3 regions of the Pseudoalteromonas sp. BMB genome follow, and region 1 is predicted to be linked to each of the others. Evidence: predicted binding sites of a transcription regulator. Region 1 holds the regulator's gene; each other region holds the start of a gene.
The links. The regulator MetJ, encoded in region 1, represses methionine synthesis genes. The targets are predictions, from matches to a motif close to TAGACGTCTAGACGTCTA.

Region 1 (6,358 bases):
GAATGTCGTCGCTCATATAGTTAATCGCACTGTGTGTTGCTGTAACCAGCCTAGATAGGTTGCCAACATTCAGAATGCGAACGTTTACCACACTCTCACATTAACTTCGTAGGAAAATATCGCGCCATGACAGATTTTCGTCAACAAGCTCTAGATTATCACGAGAAGCCCGTTCCAGGTAAAATCAGTGTTGAACTCACTAAACCTGCCGAGACCGTAAAAGACTTAGCACTTGCATATAGCCCAGGTGTTGCAGAGCCAGTACGTGAAATCGCGGCTGATCCGGCGAATGCATATCGTTACACGGGTAAAGGAAATATGGTTGCGGTGATCAGTAATGGTACGGCAATTCTTGGCTTGGGTAACTTAGGCCCTTTGGCGTCAAAGCCTGTTATGGAAGGTAAGGCGCTATTATTTAAGCGTTTTGCGGGTCTTGATTCAATCGATATCGAAGTTAAGCACAACACCACCGAAGACTTCATTAATACGGTGGCAAATATCGCAGACACATTTGGCGGTATTAACCTCGAAGATATTAAAGCGCCAGAGTGCTTTGAAATTGAGCGCGCGCTAATCGAACGTTGTGACGTTCCTGTATTCCATGATGATCAGCACGGCACCGCAATTGTAACCGCTGCGGGTATGCTGAATGCGTTGGAAATCCAAGGTAAAGATATTCACGATGCGATTATTGTGTGTCTTGGCGCGGGTGCAGCTGCTATTGCTTGTATGGAATTATTGATCAAGTGTGGTGCTCAACGTGAGCACATCTATATGCTGGACAGAAAAGGCGTGATCCATACTCGCCGTGATGACCTAAATGAATACAAAGAGCTGTTTGCAAACAACACGGATAAGCGTACGTTACAAGACGTGATTGCGGATGCGGATGTATTTGTTGGTGTTTCTGGCCCAGACTTACTTTCTGCTGAAGATCTAAAATTAATGGCTGACAAGCCTGTGGTATTCGCTTGCTCTAACCCAGATCCAGAGATCAGTCCTGAAGTTGCACACGGTGCACGTAATGATTTGATCATGGCGACAGGTCGCTCAGATTATCCAAATCAAGTAAATAACGTGCTGTGTTTCCCGTTTATCTTCCGTGGTGCGCTTGATGTACGTGCAACCGCTATCAATGACGAGATGAAGATTGCAGCGGTTGAAGCAATTAGAACGATTGCGAAAGAGCCTGTGCCTGCTGAAGTGTTAAAAGCAGCTGACGTGGATAGTCTTGAGTTTGGTCCTGAGTACATTATTCCAAAACCAATGGATCCGCGTTTGTTACCTCGTATCGCAAAAGCGGTAGCGGTAGCTGCAATTGAATCAGGTGTGGCACAAATCGATATGCCTGCTGGATATATGGAATAATACCATTGGTATTATCCAAATGAAAAAAGCCTCGATTGAGGCTTTTTTTGTGTCTGTATTTCCACAGAGTAAGAGTAGTTATCACTCTTCGTTTATTTCTGGGATCTCCAAACCGCGCTCTTCCATTATTTGTCTTACTTCTAACGGAATACGCTCTGGATTATCTTTTCTCAAGTCTTCATCACTCGGCAGTGGCTGACCTGTGAAGGCATGTAGAAACGCCTCACATAAAAGCTCACTGTTCGTGGCATGACGTAAGTTATTCACTTGGCGACGTGTACGCTCATCAGTTAGCACTTTGAGTACATTCAGAGGTATGCTCACCGTGATCTTTTTTACTTGCTCTGCTTTCTTACCGTGTTCTGCATATGGGTGAATATACTCACCGTTCCATTTTGCCATAATTGTGTACTTGCCTCAGTTACATCAATGCCAATATGACTGGGTTCTGGTCTACATTATTCACCAACCGCATGAATATAGGGATAACCTTACGAATTAAAGATAAATCCCAAACTCAAATAGATGAATAAACTAATCCGCCATAGCGAGATAGAAGAATCTCTGCCATAGTTTTCAATAACTCAGTCGTATTAGCAACGCCTAGAGTGGCGAAATTTTATCGGTTTAAAAAAGATAGTCAAATACTAGTTATTTAGCCATTTAGCAGTATAAATGTTTTGACTTCTAGTTTCTGTTGCTCTAACCTTTTAGACGTCTAAACATCCAACTATCTAGGTGACCTTATGAGTCAAGTTAATAAATCGACGGTTGCAGTGCGTCACGGTATAGAAGCTGATAAAGCACATGGGGCAGTAGTGCCACCGCTTTACCTTTCTACCACCTATTCTTTTGCCGATTTTGATACCAAACGCGACTACGATTATGGACGCAGTGGTAACTTTAATCGTGATGTGCTTGCACAGGCACTTACCGAACTTGAAGGTGGTGCTCGTGGCATTATTACCGCGACTGGCATGGCTGCCGTTCACCTAGTAACTCAGCTACTTAACCATGACGATACGCTGGTTATTCCACATGACTGTTACGGTGGTAGCTATCGCTTGTTTACATCGCTTGCTAAGCGTGGATTGCTCAAATTAGCCGTCTTGGATCTCACACAATCGGAAAGTCTTGCACAGCTGCAGCAGATCAAACCTAAATTAGTTTGGATTGAAACACCAAGTAACCCAATATTAAGGCTAACGGATATAGAAGCTGTCGTAAATGCAGCACACGCAGTGGGTGCTTTGGTCGCCGCCGACAACACCTTCTTGTCTCCAGCACTACAAAATCCCATTGCCTTTGGCGTAGATGTAGTCGTGCATTCAACTACTAAATATATCAATGGTCATTCTGATGTCGTGGGGGGCGCGGTGATCGCGCGTACACAGGAGTTGGGTGATGAGTTAGCTTGGTGGGCGAATAATATCGGTATTACCGGTGCACCTTTTGATAGTTACCTTACCCTACGTGGACTGCGCACCTTAAACGTGCGTTTACGCCAACATCAAGAAAATGCTCAGCTTATTGCGGAGTATTTAGAAAAGTCGCCGTATGTTAGCCAAGTTTATTACCCTGGCCTTGAGTCGCATCCTCAACACGAACTTGCGAAAAAACAACAGCTCGGCTTTGGTGGCATGGTGAGCTTTGATATCAAAGGCGATCTGCAAACATCAGCGAAGTTTTTAACGTCTCTAACGCACTTTTCATTGGCAGAATCTTTAGGTGGGGTTGAGAGTCTTATTTGCCATCCAGCGACGATGACACACGCAGGTATGGATCCGCAAGCGCGTTTAGAAGCGGGAGTGGGCGACACGTTGATTCGTATTTCTGTAGGCATTGAAGATGCACAGGATCTTATTGCAGATCTGGAATCAGGATTTGCATGTATTGATGAAAGTCAGGCGAGTGATGATGCTAAGTCATTCAAATTAACGCCTGCACATACAGTAGCGTTGTGGTGAGTAAATGGCAAAAGTAGTACATAAGTTTGGTGGTTCGAGTTTAAGCTCGCCAGAGCGTTATCAGGCAGTTGCCAAGATAGTGTTAGAGCAATGTCAACTAGGTGACAGTGTTGTGGTTTCTGCTGCAGGAAAAACAACGAATACCCTAGTGAAGTTATGGCAAAGCTTTGAGCAGCAAGATGTTCGCGCATTCAACGATGTTTTATTACAAGTTGAAAATCATCAACGAGAATTAATTGATGCCCTGTTTGTAGGTGAACAACACAGTGTGTTACTCAAACAGCTCGTCAATGAGCTGCAAGCAATCGCTTTAGGGCGAGAAGAACAGCTGCTTCACTACGCGAGTTTACTTGCACATGGAGAGCTATGGTCGGCTCGTATATTAGCAAACTACCTCAGCTCTCAAGGTGTTGAAGCCAAAGCTGTCGACGCTCGTAGGTTATTCGTACAACAAGAGGGAGTGTTACTCCACGCCCATAACAAAGAAGCGTGCTATCGCGCCATTGATGATCACGCTATCTATATCGTTACCGGTTTTATTGCCGCAAATGCACAAGGTGAAACTGTGACTTTAGGCCGAAATGGCAGTGACTATAGCGCAACTTTGTTGGCAAGTTACCTTGATGCGGCTCAAGTATCAATTTGGACGGATACAACTGGTGTATTCAGCACTGATCCACGTAAAGTCGCTAATGCCATAAAATACACTAAGGTATGCCGTGGCCAAGCTGAATTACTCGCACGATTAGGTAATCCGGTATTACATGCAAAAACGCTGTCTCCACTTAAAGATACCGATATAAAACTACAAGTTCGTAGCAGCTTTGATGCTGATGCGCTTGGCACTGAGATAGTAAAGGCAGGCTATAGCAAAGAGAAGCGCTTTATTACCACTTTTGGACAACTTGACCTGTTACGCGTTGAGCAGCTAAAAAGTGGTGAAGTAAAACAGCTAAGCCAGCTTATCCAGCATAGCATTCATCATTTTGTTAAAGGTGGAGAGGCACACTTACTGGTGCCATCTGAGTTTAGCCATGTTGTGATCAAAGCGCTGGATTCGCGGGCCAATATTATTGAATCACAAGTACAAGGCTTTGCTATTGTTGCCCCAAGTCAGGATGTCGCTGGCTTACATCAGCAGGCACTGGAGCTATTGGATGAACATGCAATTGTCACCCGTTTTGTGCTGCAAGAGCGCCATTACAGCTTAGTGTTAACCGATCAAGCAATTGATAGCGATCTACTTGCTATATTGCACGAGCGTTTGGTGAATAAAGGCAGAGAGCTTGCAGTGATTGTGGCGGGTGTTGGCAACGTGGGTGAAGTGTTTATCGAACAATGCAAAAACCAAGTCGCTAAGCTGAGTGAGCACTTTGATCTTAAGTTGGTTGGCCTACTGCGTTCTAAGCAAATGTTGTTCTGTCCAAGCGGGTTGAATTTAGCATCGTGGCAACAGCAATGGCAAAATGAGGCCATCGAATACAATGAAGCAGAGCTATTCACTCGTATTAAAGAGCTAGATTACGAGCATAAAGTGGTGGTCGATATTACTGCGAGCGAGCGTTTCAGTGAGTTGTATCCGCTGTTTGTTGAACATGACTGTCATTTGATCAGCGCCAATAAATATGCCGGCACGGCACAACAAGGTTGGTACTCAAAGCTGCGTCAGCAGTTACAAGAGCGTAACCTGTTATGGCGTTACAATACCAGTGTTGGCGCAGGTCTTCCCATTAACTTTGCATTGGCTGATCTGCAAAATAGTGGCGATGAAGTGGTGAGAATTGAAGGCGTCTTTTCCGGCACTTTATCTTGGCTTTGTAGTCGCTATGATGGTTCTGAAGCATTTTCTGAGCTAGTGCTTGGGGCGCAAGAACTTGGTTTTACCGAGCCCGATCCGCGCGAAGATCTATCTGGCCGTGATATGCAGCGTAAGCTTTTGATCTTAGCACGAGAGTTAGGCATTGAACTTGAGCTTGACGATATTGAATTAGAGGCGCTAATGCCTGAGTCCTTGAGTGTGGGTTCATGGCAAACGTTTTTAGAAAATCGCCAGCAACTTGATGACTTTTATGCGACACACTATGCAAAGGCCACAGCGAATGACGCTGCGCTTCGCTATACTGGGGCGCTTGAAATTGCAAGCAATGGCAAAGTGTCTGCAAAAGTAGGCATTGCACAGGTACCAAACGGCTCGGCAATCGCGAATTTAACACCGGGTGATAATATTTTTGTGATCCACACTAAATGGTATGAACAAAATCCACTGGTGATCCAAGGCCCAGGGGCAGGTAAAGAAGTGACAGCAGCGGGAATACATTCCGATTTATTCTGGCTAACGCAAAATCTAAAATAGCTCTATTAAGAAAATAGATATAATACAACTGGTATAAGACAAAAATGCCGATACATCTGTATCGGCATTTTTATTCTAGAATAACTCTTCGTGAGTTGGTAGCGGCGCGGTATCGTCAAACGGTGTGCTGCTATCCGTATCTAATACGTATTTGGTTGGGGCCGTACCTTGTTCGAAATACTCAAACCGAGATGTGTAGTCGTTCTTACGAGACAAAAGCCCTGTCTTTAAGTCAATCCGAGTTGAGATAAGCCCTGGAGGCGGCTCTATCGGAGCCAAAGGCTCATCTTTAAGTGCCTCACGCATAAAGTCTATCCAAGCAGGTTGTGCTGAAATTGCGCCGGCTTCTGCCCCAACAAGTTGATTATCACCAAGGTTAGCGTTGTAGGCCGCACGACCCAAGGATTTACTCGCATCGTCAAAGCCAACCCAAACTGTGGTGAGGACATTACGGTTAAAGCCCGTAAACCAAGTATCTACGGAGTCGTTGGTGGTACCCGTTTTTCCAGCAAGGTCACGACGTTTTAACCACTGACCACGCCAGCCTGTGCCGCTCCAGCCCGTGTCGTGTTTCCAGCTACCACCACCCCAGATAGCACTGTGAAGTGCATCGGCAATCAGAAATGCGTTTTGCTCCGAAATCACTTGCGGTGCACAGCGCTCAGGTTGT
Region 2 (6,358 bases), on a different contig from region 1:
AGAAGCTGGAAATCAATCCATAAGGAAATAAAAATGAAGTTAAATACAATGTGGCTAAAGTCACTTAGCGTCGGTGTCGCGTTATTTTCACCATTAGTGAGTGCCGCTCCTCAGCTTGATAAAGCCATATTTGAGTACAATGCTGGATTAAACATCCAAGAGGAATTTAATATCTTTGCCGATGGTAACGTGACTGATCCAAATTATCCAAATAGTGAGCTACGTATTCAATTGGATAGTAGCAAAAGCTACGATCAAATTGGCTTTTATGACAAAACTTACACTACATACGGTCAGGCGGTTGCATACAACACATTAGACAGACGTTGGGTTAAATTTAAGGGTAAGGTGCTTTATTTTTCAGGCGAAGACAACGGTAACCAAAAGATAGATACGATTGCTTTTCGCATTGTTAATCCCGCTGGAGAAACATCGGAGTGGGGAGAGATCAGAGTTAGCTTAGACCAAGCGTTTGGTGGTAATTACGATGTGTATCCGAGTGATGACTCGGCACAAACCTTTGCTGGTCAATCTGTTGATGTGTACGTTAAAGATAACGATAGTGGCGTACCATATTATTATGGTGTTGAGATTTTTAGCTCACCAGCTAACGGTACAGTATCTGTTAACAGTGACTATTCCATTACCTACACACCAAAAGCAGGGTTCATTGGCCAGGATTCGTTCCAATATCGCATTAAGGGTAACAACCTTTATGATATTACAAGCGCGCCAGCGACAGTTTCTATTTCGGTAGCAAATTAACCCCAAACTCAGGCCAATATGCACACATATTAAGTGTGTATATTGGCTATCCTTTTAGCAATAAAAATACTCCAGCCAAAGCAATTAGGCCTCCAAACATCATAGACTTAGTAATAGCTTCTCTGCGCAGTAGTCCAATCGTCATGACCATGAGCGGTGCCGTTGCAAAGATGGTTTGTGCGATAGCGGGATCAGTATGATTAACGGAAATCAACTGTAGCCAAAGGCCAATAAAGGTGCCAAAAAACACTGCAACGAATAACCAGTTTTTACTGTCGATTTGTTTAAGTGTGAGTGCTTTAAACAGGCTTTGTGATTTCAAATAAACAACAATAAAGGCCACAAATAGGGTGCCGGACCCTAAGCGGATAAGTGCCGCCCACAGACTACTAATGCTTTCGTTATTTAGCGCACCTTTGGACAGTACCATACCCGCCGCTTGGCAAATGGCAGCCGTGAGTGCAAAACAGACTCCCAAGAGATAATGTTTTTTGTCTAATACCGGCTGGCTTCTACTTGGCTTAATCGCCAACATCACACCAACGGTCGTCACTGCAATGCCGAGCCAAGCGGATGCGCTGAGATAAACACCAAGGAGCACAATGTTTAAGATCCCCGCGATGGCAGGTGCAAGACTTTCAATAACCAAAGTGCGAGCAGGGCCTATATTTCTGAGTGCGGCAAAGTAAGCGCTGTCACCAATCGCTATGCCCAGTATCCCACTGGCTATCAGCCAGCCCCAGCTCGAGAGTAAGGTCGGATACATAGCATCACCTGCGATGAGCAAACACAAGATCATCAAAGCAGAAGCGATGACGCCTTTGCTGACGTTCAACTCAAATGGACTAAGGTGATGGCTAAATCGTTTATACAGTATAGTTGAGCCAGCCCATACCCCAGCCGCCGCAATCGCTGCCGCTTCGCCAATACCAATCATAAATATCAAGTTTCATGTGTTTATTAATATGGTGGCAAGTATACATAAATTGAAATAGTCAGTGAGAGGTGAGGCATTAAATTATTATTATAAATGTTTAGACGTCCATACATCTAGAGGTTGAATTTTTCCAGTTTTTGTCCATAATAATGCCATTCGATTAGTCTGGAGCAGCGCATGCCAATCACCGTCACCGACGAACTCCCAGCCATTGCCCAATTGCGTCATGAAAATGTGTTCGTGATGCCACAAAGTCGTGCATCAACTCAAGAGATCCGCCCAATGCGGCTCGCGATATTAAACTTGATGCCGAATAAGGTGGAGACTGAGGTGCAATTTATCCGATTACTGGCAAATACCCCTTTGCAGGTGAATGTTGATTTGTTGCGACTAGACACCCACCGCAGCTCTGAAAACTCAGAACAACATCTAGATATGTTTTATCGCTATTTTTCGGATGTAAAAGAGCAAAATTATGATGCTTTGATAGTCACCGGTGCGCCGCTGGCGCATCTTGAATATGACGATGTGGTGTATTGGCAGGAATTACAGGCGTTTTTTGATTGGGCTGAGCACCATGTTACTTCAACTCTGTTTTCTTGTTGGGCCGCACATGCCGGTTTGTATCACCATTATGGGTTAAAGCGAGCACTAAAAAATGACAAACTGTGTGGCGTATTTAAGCACCACTGTTATTTTGACCACGGGGCGCTCACTCGCGGCTTTGATGATGAGTTTTTGGTGCCACACTCACGTTATGGCCACATCGACATCGATAAAATTAATGCGTGTAAAGACCTAGTGGTGTTAGCAGGCTCTGAAAAAGTGGGCGCTTACTTAATTAAAAATCACTCAGGTAGCCAAGTATACATTACCGGTCATCCTGAATACGACGCCGATACGCTACAAAAAGAATATCTTCGCGATTGTGAAAAGATGGCCAACGCACCGCAGCCTGAGAACTATTTTCCTGAGAATGACACCAGCAAACGTCCATCTAAAACATGGCAAAGCCATGCATTCTTGTTATTCTCAAATTGGTTAAACTACTATGTTTACCAAACCACACCTTATGATATTAACTTAGTTAGCCAAGATGTAAGGACTAACAATTATGCCGAATAATGTAGCCGTAAACGGTGAGCAAATAGCAGAGCAGCTTAAGCAAGCAATGCAGCAACGTATTCTGATCTTAGATGGTGCAATGGGGACCATGATCCAAAAGCACAAATTAGAAGAAGAAGACTATCGCGGTGAGCGCTTTAAAGATTGGCATGTCCTTATTAAAGGCAACAACGATCTGCTAAGTTTGACGCAGCCTGAGATAATCAAACAGATCCATCGCGATTATCTAGCTGCTGGCGCGGATATCATTGAAACCAATACTTTTAATGCTACCACCATCTCGATGGAAGATTATGATATGGCAAGCCTAAGCCGTGAGATTAATCTTGAATCGGCGAAGCTTGCACGTGCGGTGTGTGATGAATTTACCGCCAAAGATCCTAGCAAGCCTCGCTATGTGGCTGGTGTGCTTGGTCCAACGTCAAAAACCTGTTCGATTTCTCCAGATGTAAACGACCCTGGTTTTCGCAATATCACTTTTGACAAATTGGTTGCAGCCTATGTTGAATCAACGCTTGCTCTTATCGAGGGCGGTGCTCACCTTATTTTGATTGAAACTATTTTTGATACGCTCAATGCCAAAGCCGCCTCTTACGGTGTAGAAGAAGCGTTCGAGCAAGCGGGTGTCACTCTGCCTGTTATGATCTCGGGCACTATCACCGACGCTTCCGGTCGTACGCTGTCAGGGCAAACCACCGAGGCGTTTTATAACTCCATTCGCCATATTAAGCCAATCTCTATCGGCCTCAACTGCGCGCTAGGCCCAGACTTATTAAGACAATATGTAGAAGAGCTGTCACGGGTTTGTGAGACCTTTACCTCTGTGCATCCAAACGCAGGGCTTCCTAACGAGTTTGGTGAATACGACCTAGAAGCCGACGACATGGCAAAAGAGATTATCGATTGGGGCAATGAAGGGTTTATCAATATTGTTGGCGGCTGCTGTGGTACCACGCCCGAACATATTCGCGCCTTCGCGAGAGGACTTGCACGAACTCAGCCGCGCAGCTTGCCTGACATCGAAGTGCGGATGCGTTTGGCAGGTCTTGAAGCCTGTAACTTAAATTAGGAATTCACCATGACACAAACAGCAGTATTTACCAATGTCGGTGAACGTACCAATGTAACGGGATCGGCAAAATTTAAGCGCTTAATTTTAGAAGAAGATTACGAAACCGCGCTGGATGTTGCCAGAGAGCAGGTTGAAAGCGGCGCGCAAGTGATCGATATCAACATGGATGAAGCCATGTTGGACTCAAAAGCTGCGATGGTGAAGTTTCTTAATCTGATAGCGTCAGAGCCGGATATTTCTAAAGTCCCCATCATGGTCGACTCTTCTAAATGGGAAGTCATTGAAGCGGGCCTAAAATGTATTCAAGGTAAAGCCATTGTAAACTCAATCTCCTTAAAAGAGGGTGAGGCACCATTTATCCACCAAGCCAAAATCATCAAGCGCTTTGGTGCTGCTGTGGTGGTGATGGCATTTGATGAAGTTGGTCAAGCGGAAACCGCAGAGCGAAAGTTTGAGATCTGTCAGCGTTCTTACAAAATCTTGGTTGACGAGCTTGGGTTTCCGCCAGAAGACATTATTTTTGACCCTAATATTTTTGCGGTCGCTACGGGTATCGAAGAGCATGATAACTACGCCGTAGAATTTATCGAGGGCACGCGCAGAATTAAACAAAACCTACCGCACTGTAAAGTGTCAGGGGGCGTATCGAACGTTTCTTTCTCTTTTCGTGGTAACAACCCGGTGCGTGAAGCCATCCACTCTGTGTTTCTTTACCATGCGATTAAAGCGGGCATGGATATGGGGATCGTCAATGCGGGTCAGTTAGCCGTGTATGACGATATTCCAAAAGAGCTCCGTGATGCCGTTGAGGATGTGATCCTCAATACCGACGCCGGTGCTGGCGAGCGATTGGTTGAAATCGCGCCTAAATACTCGGGCATGGCGCAAGCCGAAAAGCAGGAAGATTTAGAGTGGCGTTCTTGGCCAGTTGAAAAACGCTTGGAGCACGCCTTAGTTAAAGGGATCACCGAGTTTATCGACGAGGATACCGAGGCCTGTCGCCAACAGTTTGATAAGCCAATTCAAGTGATTGAAGGGCCTCTGATGGATGGCATGAACGTGGTTGGCGACTTGTTTGGCGCGGGCAAAATGTTCCTGCCTCAAGTGGTGAAATCTGCTCGAGTGATGAAGCGCGCGGTTGCCTATCTAGACCCTTACATTGAGGCCGAAAAAGAAGAAGGCTCTAGTAACGGTAAAGTGATCATGGCCACGGTTAAGGGCGATGTACACGACATTGGTAAAAACATCGTGGGCGTGGTATTGCAATGTAATAACTACGAAGTCGTGGACTTGGGTGTGATGGTGCCGGCAGAGAAAATTCTGCAAACGGCCATTGACGAAAACGCTGATGTTATCGGTCTGTCCGGTCTTATTACGCCATCCCTTGATGAAATGGTGCATGTTGCGAAAGAAATGACGCGTCGCGGCTTTGAGATTCCCCTACTCATTGGTGGTGCAACCACATCGAAAGCGCATACGGCGGTTAAAATTGAACCTCAGTACGACAAAGGTGTGATCTACGTCAATAACGCCAGTCGTGCGGTTGGTGTGGTATCTAGCCTGCTAAGTAAAACCCAAAAGCCAGAGTTTTTAGCAAAAACTGCGGACGAATACGTCAAAGTACGGGAGCAGCAGGCGCGTAAAAAGCCACGTTCAAAACCGGTTACTTTGGCGCGTGCGCGCGATAATGCGGTAAAACTTGATTGGCAAAGCTACACGCCACCGGTCCCAAGTAAATTAGGGATCACTGAATTTAAAGACGTGAGCATTAAAACACTGCGTGATTATATTGACTGGACGCCATTTTTTATGACCTGGTCATTGGCCGGTAAATATCCACGTATTCTACAAGACGAAGTGGTTGGTGAAGAGGCGCAAAAACTGTTTCATGATGCCAATGCCATGTTAGATCAGTTAGAAAAAGAGGGTACTTTGCAGCCACTGGGTGTGATTGGGTTGTTCCCTGCTAACCGCGTCGGTGATGATATTGAAATTTATACCGATGAGTCGCGCAGCGAAGTCTTGGTTACGTCATGTCAGTTACGTCAGCAAACCGAAAAAACCGACTTCCCAAACTATTGTTTGTCGGATTATATTGCACCTAAAGGCACGCCTGATTATTTTGGTGCATTTGCCGTCACTGGTGGTCTTGAAGAAGATGACTTAGCAGATGCATTTGATGCCAAGCAAGATGACTACAACAAGATCATGATTAAAGCGGTCGCAGATCGCTTAGCCGAGGCATTTGCTGAATACTTACATGAGCAAGTGCGTAAAGTGCACTGGGGATTTGCAGCGGATGAAGCGCTAAGTAACGAAGAACTTATCCGTGAAAACTATCAAGGGATCCGTCCAGCACCAGGCTATCCAGCGTGCCCTGAACACACCGAGAAACAAAAAATTTGGCAGTTGTTAGATGTCGAAAACCGTATCGGTATGAAGCTGACTAGCTCATACGC
Region 3 (6,358 bases), on a different contig from region 1:
ATAATTTGCACGATATATCCATGTTACTTGGTTGGGCTTTTTAATACGCTGATATTCGTAGTTGAGAAAGGTTATTTTCAGAACTGTATTTAGAATGGGGCGAATTGAGCAATTCCCCCATCAATTTTGACAAGAAAGCTTAGATGCACCGTCAGTGACGAAGTTATCTAACCTCAATAGGTATATAACCTGAGCTGCGGATAATGGAAAAACTAAGTTGTGATTTAAAAACAATGAGTTGGAACATTCCTTATCCAAACCTCAGGTTATATAACCAATTACCAGCCGTCGTAACGCTTTCTACGAGATAAAAATAGCGTCAGGATCACACCGATAATAATGCCACTGATCCCAATGATGCCACCGTAAGTGAGCAACTGGTGTTGTTCTTTTTGGATTTTTTGCTGTTGTGCTAAACGTTCATCTTGTAGCTGCTTTTCAAGCCCTGAAATAGCGTCTTGAAGTGAAGCATTTTCAGCGAGTAGATTGGTATTGTTTTGCTGCAGCATTGGAAGCTGCTGCTGGGCATCGTTCAGCGCCTCTTGGGTTTCCACCAAGGTTTGGTTAACCGTTTCTAATTGTTGCTTTAAACCTGGCTCCGTGGTGACAAATTTACTTTCTACCCAACCTTCTCTTGCTTTGTCGTCTTTAATTTGGACAAACTCGTCATTAGCGCCACTCAAAATAGTGATTGGCGTACCAGCATCAACAGAACCTAAAATTCGATAATTTTTACTTGGACCTGTGTGCATGAAAATAAAAAGATTGTCACTAATATAGCCGTTTGGTGTTGCCGCGTTTACTGTGCTATTTTCGTCTGGCTCTTCGGCAAAGCTTACAAAGCTGGTGAAGAGCAGGCTCGCAATGATAAATTGCTTAAAGTTGAACATGCGTGGGCCTTTTATTCTTTGGGTCGTAAAGTTTACAAAATAGTAGGGATTTCGCGGCCTAATAGCAAGGCTTTGTTTATTTTGAATGGCGCGAAATAATTGATTACATAATGAAAATTGCAGCATTTAGCGCAATGATTCAGTGTTATTGAACCGTTGATGTTCAGCGAATTTAGCCTGACTATCTATTGATTTAGCGCATATTTGGTGCACTTCTCATCGGATAAAAAGATTGCAAACTTAGCCTCCTTTGTATATTTTGATCCTCCCTTAGACAAATAGGTAAAACACTGCCCTAATGGACACTGAAATAGAACTGAAATTTTTGGTTTCAGATAATGAAGTTCCGCTGATCCCTGCACTCATCACACAGTTTGCAAAAACGGTCACTAACAAGCCTGCTAAAAACTTAACTAACGCCTACTTTGACACGCCAAATCGTGAATTGCGTGCGCTAGATATCGGCCTAAGAACGCGTTGTTGCAATGATGAATGCGAGCAAACGATTAAGCTTGCGGGAGAAGTTGTCGGAGGGTTACATCAACGACCTGAGTATAATTTACCTATTCAGTCAGGACGTCCTGACTTGTTAGCGTTTGACGCGAATATTTGGCCTCACGGCATGCAACTTGAGTCTATCGCAGAAAACATATTCCCGATCTTCAGTACGAATTTCATTCGTCGTACTTGGTTAATCGAAACGGATTCGGGAACCAAAATCGAAGTCGTGTTGGATAAAGGGGAAATAGCAGCCCAAGGGAAGATGGAGCCAATCAATGAGCTTGAAATAGAGCTGATTGAGGGAAACAAAGAAGATCTTTTCTTATTAGCCGATCACCTAATTAAACAAGCTGGTATGCGCTTGGGACTATACTCAAAGGCCGCCAGAGGGTATCGAATTGCCGATGATAAACCTCTAAAACCAAATAAGTTTATAGGATTTGTACCGCTCAAATCTCAGGTAACGCAAGAACAAGCGTTAATTGCGACAGTCAGTTATGGTATTCAGTTCGTCCAAAAACATGAGCAATGTTATTTTAATAAACCAAGTCTCAAGACATTAAAACGAGTTATTGACGGAGTTTCGCTTATCCGTCACGCGTTTTGGTTGTTTGATGACATCGTTGATAAAAGCTCGACTGAGAGTATTCGCAATGAGTTAAAATGGTTGTTGTCAGAACTTGCTTGGGTCGAAAATGCAATTCATTTGAAAACCTATACCTCAAAGCGCCATGCTTATCATAAGAAACTTAATCAGTTTCCTGAATTGGCGCAGGTCATTACCGATCTGCAAGATGTTCAGCCAACACCGACGGACATTGAAGATTTATTTCATTGCACCCGCTATAACCGTTTGATCCTTTCACTTACTCGCTGGCTTGTTGATAGAGCGTGGCGTAAAAACTGGGATCAAAAAGCACTGAGTGCAGCAGAGCTACCGGTCACAGAAATCGCAAGCCAATTATTTGATAAAGACTGGCAAGAGTTGAAAAACTTGCTTCCACAGGATAAATCGCTTTCTGAAAAAGATTATTTACATGTCAGAATAAAGCTAGAAAATACGCTGCTAAGCGGTAACTGTCTGGGTAAGCTTTACGATAAAGAAACGCGCAAAGCGTTTAGAACGCCTTGGATTGATATCGTTTATGGTATTTATGAGCTAGAAACACTGGCGTATTTATATCAGCTTTGCCAAAGCCAAAATGCAGACGAGCTGCAAGAAGTGCAGGCATGGCTTAAGCAAAAATCAGACTTTTTGATAAGTGCTATGGAGCAAAGTCGACAATCTTCCATGCATAGCGAACCATATTGGTTCTAACCAGATTAAGCGGGGTTTTATCCCGCTTTTTTGTACCACTTCATTACAATCAATACTGCAAATATCAGGCGATGAACTAAACTTGGGTGTATCAATTCTGAGGTAGCCCAATGATCGATATAGACGATAAAGTGCTGAATGATTTGCGCGGCGGATTTAACTTACCTGCTAAGCCTGAAATATTACAAGCCTTACAAAATGAACTATCACAACCGGAGCCTGAGTTATTTACCGTGGCGGATATTATTGCGGCAGATGTTGGTGCGTCTGCTGCGGTGTTAAAGGTAATTAATTCACCCGCTTATGGTCTTGCCCGTACAATCACAGATATAAAACAAGCTGTGATGTTTTTGGGCGTGAACTGTATTACGCAGCTAGTGACTGGATATTTGCTTAAAAATGCGTTTGAGCAGTCAAAGTGCTGTATTTCACTGCAGCAGTTTTGGGATAATGCTGCGGATATCTCAAAAGCAGCAATGGTGGTTGGACATCATTTAAAAGCATCATTACCCCTAGAGAATTTGCAACTGCTCGGACTCTTTCACGATGCCGGGATCCCAGCAATGGCCGTAAAATATCCAGACTATGCTGAAGTAATAAAACAGTCTATAGAGCGGCCTGAGCAAACATTGATTTACTACGAGCAGCAAAAGTATCCAGTGCCTCACACTGTGATAGGCTACTTTCTAGCGACGTCTTGGCACTTACCCAAAGAAATATGTCAGATGATTTTGCGCCACCATGACGTTAGCTATCTTGAAGAGCAAAAAAATGCACAACATGTGCAAACCTTTGCGGCACTTAAACTGGCTGAAAACCTCTGTTTCGAAGCAAAGCATTTTAGAAGCGCAGCGGATTGGTATCTATTTAAAGACAAGGTGATGATTGAGCTTAATCTTCATGACGATGAGTATCAAAACTTAAAAGATGATGTCGACGAGGTATTTATCGGGTAGGGGGGTTATCTACGGGCATTAAAAAAAGGCGCACTTGGCGCCTTTTTTACTTTTTCAGCAGGGGATTATAGGCCTGCAGCTGCACGTAGTGCGTCAGCTTTATCTGTTGCTTCCCAAGGGAACTCTTCACGACCAAAGTGGCCGTAAGCAGCAGTAGGCTGATAAATTGGACGCTCAAGGTCTAGCATAGTGATTAGACCGTAAGGACGTAAGTCGAAGTGCTCGCGGATAAGTTCGATTAAACGCGACTCATCAAGCTTGGCTGTACCGAACGTTTCTACACTGATAGAAGTAGGCTCAGCAACACCGATTGCGTAAGACACTTGGATCTCACACTTGTCAGCAAGGCCAGCGGCAACAATGTTCTTCGCAACGTAACGCGCTGCGTAAGCTGCAGAACGGTCAACTTTTGATGGATCTTTACCAGAGAATGCACCACCACCGTGACGAGCCATACCGCCGTATGTATCTACGATGATTTTACGACCAGTTAGACCACAGTCACCCATAGGACCACCGATAACGAAACGGCCAGTTGGGTTGATGAAGAACTTAGTTGCTTCAGTGATAAGCTCTGCAGGTAATGTAGGCTTGATGATAGTTTCCATCACAGCTTCTACAAGGTCAGCTTGTGATACAGAATCACAGTGCTGTGTAGATAATACGACTGCATCGATACCTACTGCTTTACCGTTTTCGTACGCGAATGTTACCTGAGACTTAGCGTCTGGACGTAACCAAGGTAGCGTGCCGTCTTTACGAACTTGCGCTTGGCGCTGAACTAGACGGTGTGAGTATGTGATAGGCGCAGGCATAAGTACGTCAGTTTCGTTACACGCATAACCAAACATTAGGCCTTGGTCACCAGCACCTTGTTCTTCTGGACGAGAACGGTCAACACCTTGGTTGATATCAGGTGATTGCTTACCAATGGTGTTAAGGATTGCACATGAATCAGCGTCAAAGCCCATGTCAGAGTGTGTGTAACCAATTTCACGCACGGTTTTACGAGTTAATTCCTCGATATCAACCCAAGCGCTAGTTGTGATTTCACCACCAACCATAACCATACCGGTTTTAACGTAAGTTTCACACGCAACACGTGCTTTTGGATCTTGCTCAAGGATGGCATCTAGAACCGCATCAGAGATCTGATCGGCGATTTTATCTGGATGGCCCTCAGAAACAGATTCAGAAGTAAATAAATGTTTAGCCATTGTATTTATGCTCACAAATATTGCGCTTCACAAACATCAGGGACAGCGCGAAAAATTAAGAGGCGTATTCTAACCAAAAAACCTAGGCATTGACTAGTTATTTTACGCCTAGACGTCCAAAATTGTGCAAACTTTTTTAATGGTCGGAAAAAGTCCGTCTGTACCCGTTTTTTTATGGCCTTTGCCGTTGCAGTTAGCCATATAAATAAGTAAGAATGGGCTCAAACCCCCGCGAAACACATTTAAAGGTAGGAGAATTCATGCCATCTCGCAAAGAACTTGCTAATGCAATTCGCGTTCTTTCCATGGACGCTGTACAAAAGGCCAAGTCTGGCCACCCAGGAGCCCCTATGGGCATGGCGGACATCGCAGAAGTACTTTGGCGCGATTTTTTAAAGCACAATCCAAGTAATCCTGAGTGGTTCGACAGAGATCGCTTCGTATTATCAAACGGTCACGGCTCGATGTTAATTTATTCATTGTTGCATTTGTCGGGTTATGACTTATCAATTGACGACATCAAAAATTTCCGTCAGCTACACTCAAAAACACCAGGCCACCCAGAATATGGTTATGCGCCAGGTATTGAAACTACTACTGGCCCATTAGGTCAGGGTATTACTAATGCGGTAGGTATGGCGATTGCTGAAAAAGCATTGGCTGCACAGTTTAACCGTGAAGATTACGACATCGTTAATCACTATACCTATGCATTTTTAGGTGATGGTTGTTTGATGGAAGGTATCTCACACGAAGCTTGTTCACTTGCGGGTACCCTTGGTCTTGGCAAACTGATTGCATTTTGGGATGACAACGGTATTTCAATCGACGGTGAAGTTGAAGGCTGGTTTAGCGACGATACACCAAAACGTTTTGAGTCTTATGGCTGGCATGTTATTGCCGGTGTTGATGGCCACGATAGCGATGCGATTAAAGCGGCAATCGAAGCGGCGCAAGCAGAGTCTGACAAGCCAACCCTTATTTGTTGTAAAACGGTTATCGGTTATGGTTCACCAAATAAATCTGGTAGCCATGATTGCCACGGTGCACCGCTAGGTGATGATGAAATCAAAGCGGCACGTGAATTCCTTGGTTGGGAGCACGGCGCATTTGAAATACCAGAAGATGTGTACGCGAAATGGGACGCAACAGCACGTGGTCAAAATCAACAAAGTGACTGGTTGATTAAGTTTACTGAATACCAAATGCATTACCCTGAGCTTGCTGCTGAATTTGAGCGTCGCATGAAAGGCGAGCTTCCAGCAGACTGGTCTGAGAAAACAGAAGCTTATATCGCAGAGCTTCAAGCGAATCCTGCAAACCCAGCAACTCGTAAAGCATCACAAAATGCATTGAATGCTTATGGTCCAATTCTGCCTGAGTTTATGGGTGGCTCTGCTGACCTTGCGGGTTCTAACTTAACACTTTGGGATCAATCTAAAGGCTTAACGGCAGAAGATGCTGCGGGTAACTATA

Region 2: a site for MetJ is predicted at 1,793-1,810, ahead of BB427_RS19585 (homoserine O-succinyltransferase). Genes of this name have one in related genera too.
Region 3: a site for MetJ is predicted at 4,984-5,001, ahead of metK (methionine adenosyltransferase). Genes of this name have one in related genera too.

What each region holds. Positions count from the first base shown of each region.
Region 1 covers NZ_MBQA01000157.1:6,307-12,664, forward strand. Annotated here, with positions in the region: gene BB427_RS09560 (malic enzyme-like NAD(P)-binding protein) at 127-1,368, shown strand; gene metJ (met regulon transcriptional regulator MetJ) at 1,450-1,770, opposite strand; gene metB (cystathionine gamma-synthase) at 2,115-3,335, shown strand; gene metL (bifunctional aspartate kinase/homoserine dehydrogenase II) at 3,340-5,688, shown strand; gene BB427_RS09580 (penicillin-binding protein 1A) at 5,764-6,358, opposite strand, start outside.
Region 2 covers NZ_MBQA01000196.1:45,507-51,864, reverse strand. Annotated here, with positions in the region: gene BB427_RS19595 (Ig-like domain-containing protein) at 34-765, shown strand; gene BB427_RS19590 (DMT family transporter) at 812-1,702, opposite strand; gene BB427_RS19585 (homoserine O-succinyltransferase) at 1,880-2,827, shown strand; gene BB427_RS24650 (homocysteine S-methyltransferase family protein) at 2,817-3,896, shown strand; gene metH (methionine synthase) at 3,906-6,358, shown strand, end outside.
Region 3 covers NZ_MBQA01000194.1:3,151-9,508, reverse strand. Annotated here, with positions in the region: gene BB427_RS19065 (outer membrane beta-barrel protein) at 1-44, shown strand, start outside; gene BB427_RS19060 (TIGR04211 family SH3 domain-containing protein) at 279-1,016, opposite strand; gene BB427_RS19055 (CYTH and CHAD domain-containing protein) at 1,189-2,709, shown strand; gene BB427_RS19050 (HDOD domain-containing protein) at 2,820-3,665, shown strand; gene metK (methionine adenosyltransferase) at 3,731-4,882, opposite strand; gene tkt (transketolase) at 5,143-6,358, shown strand, end outside.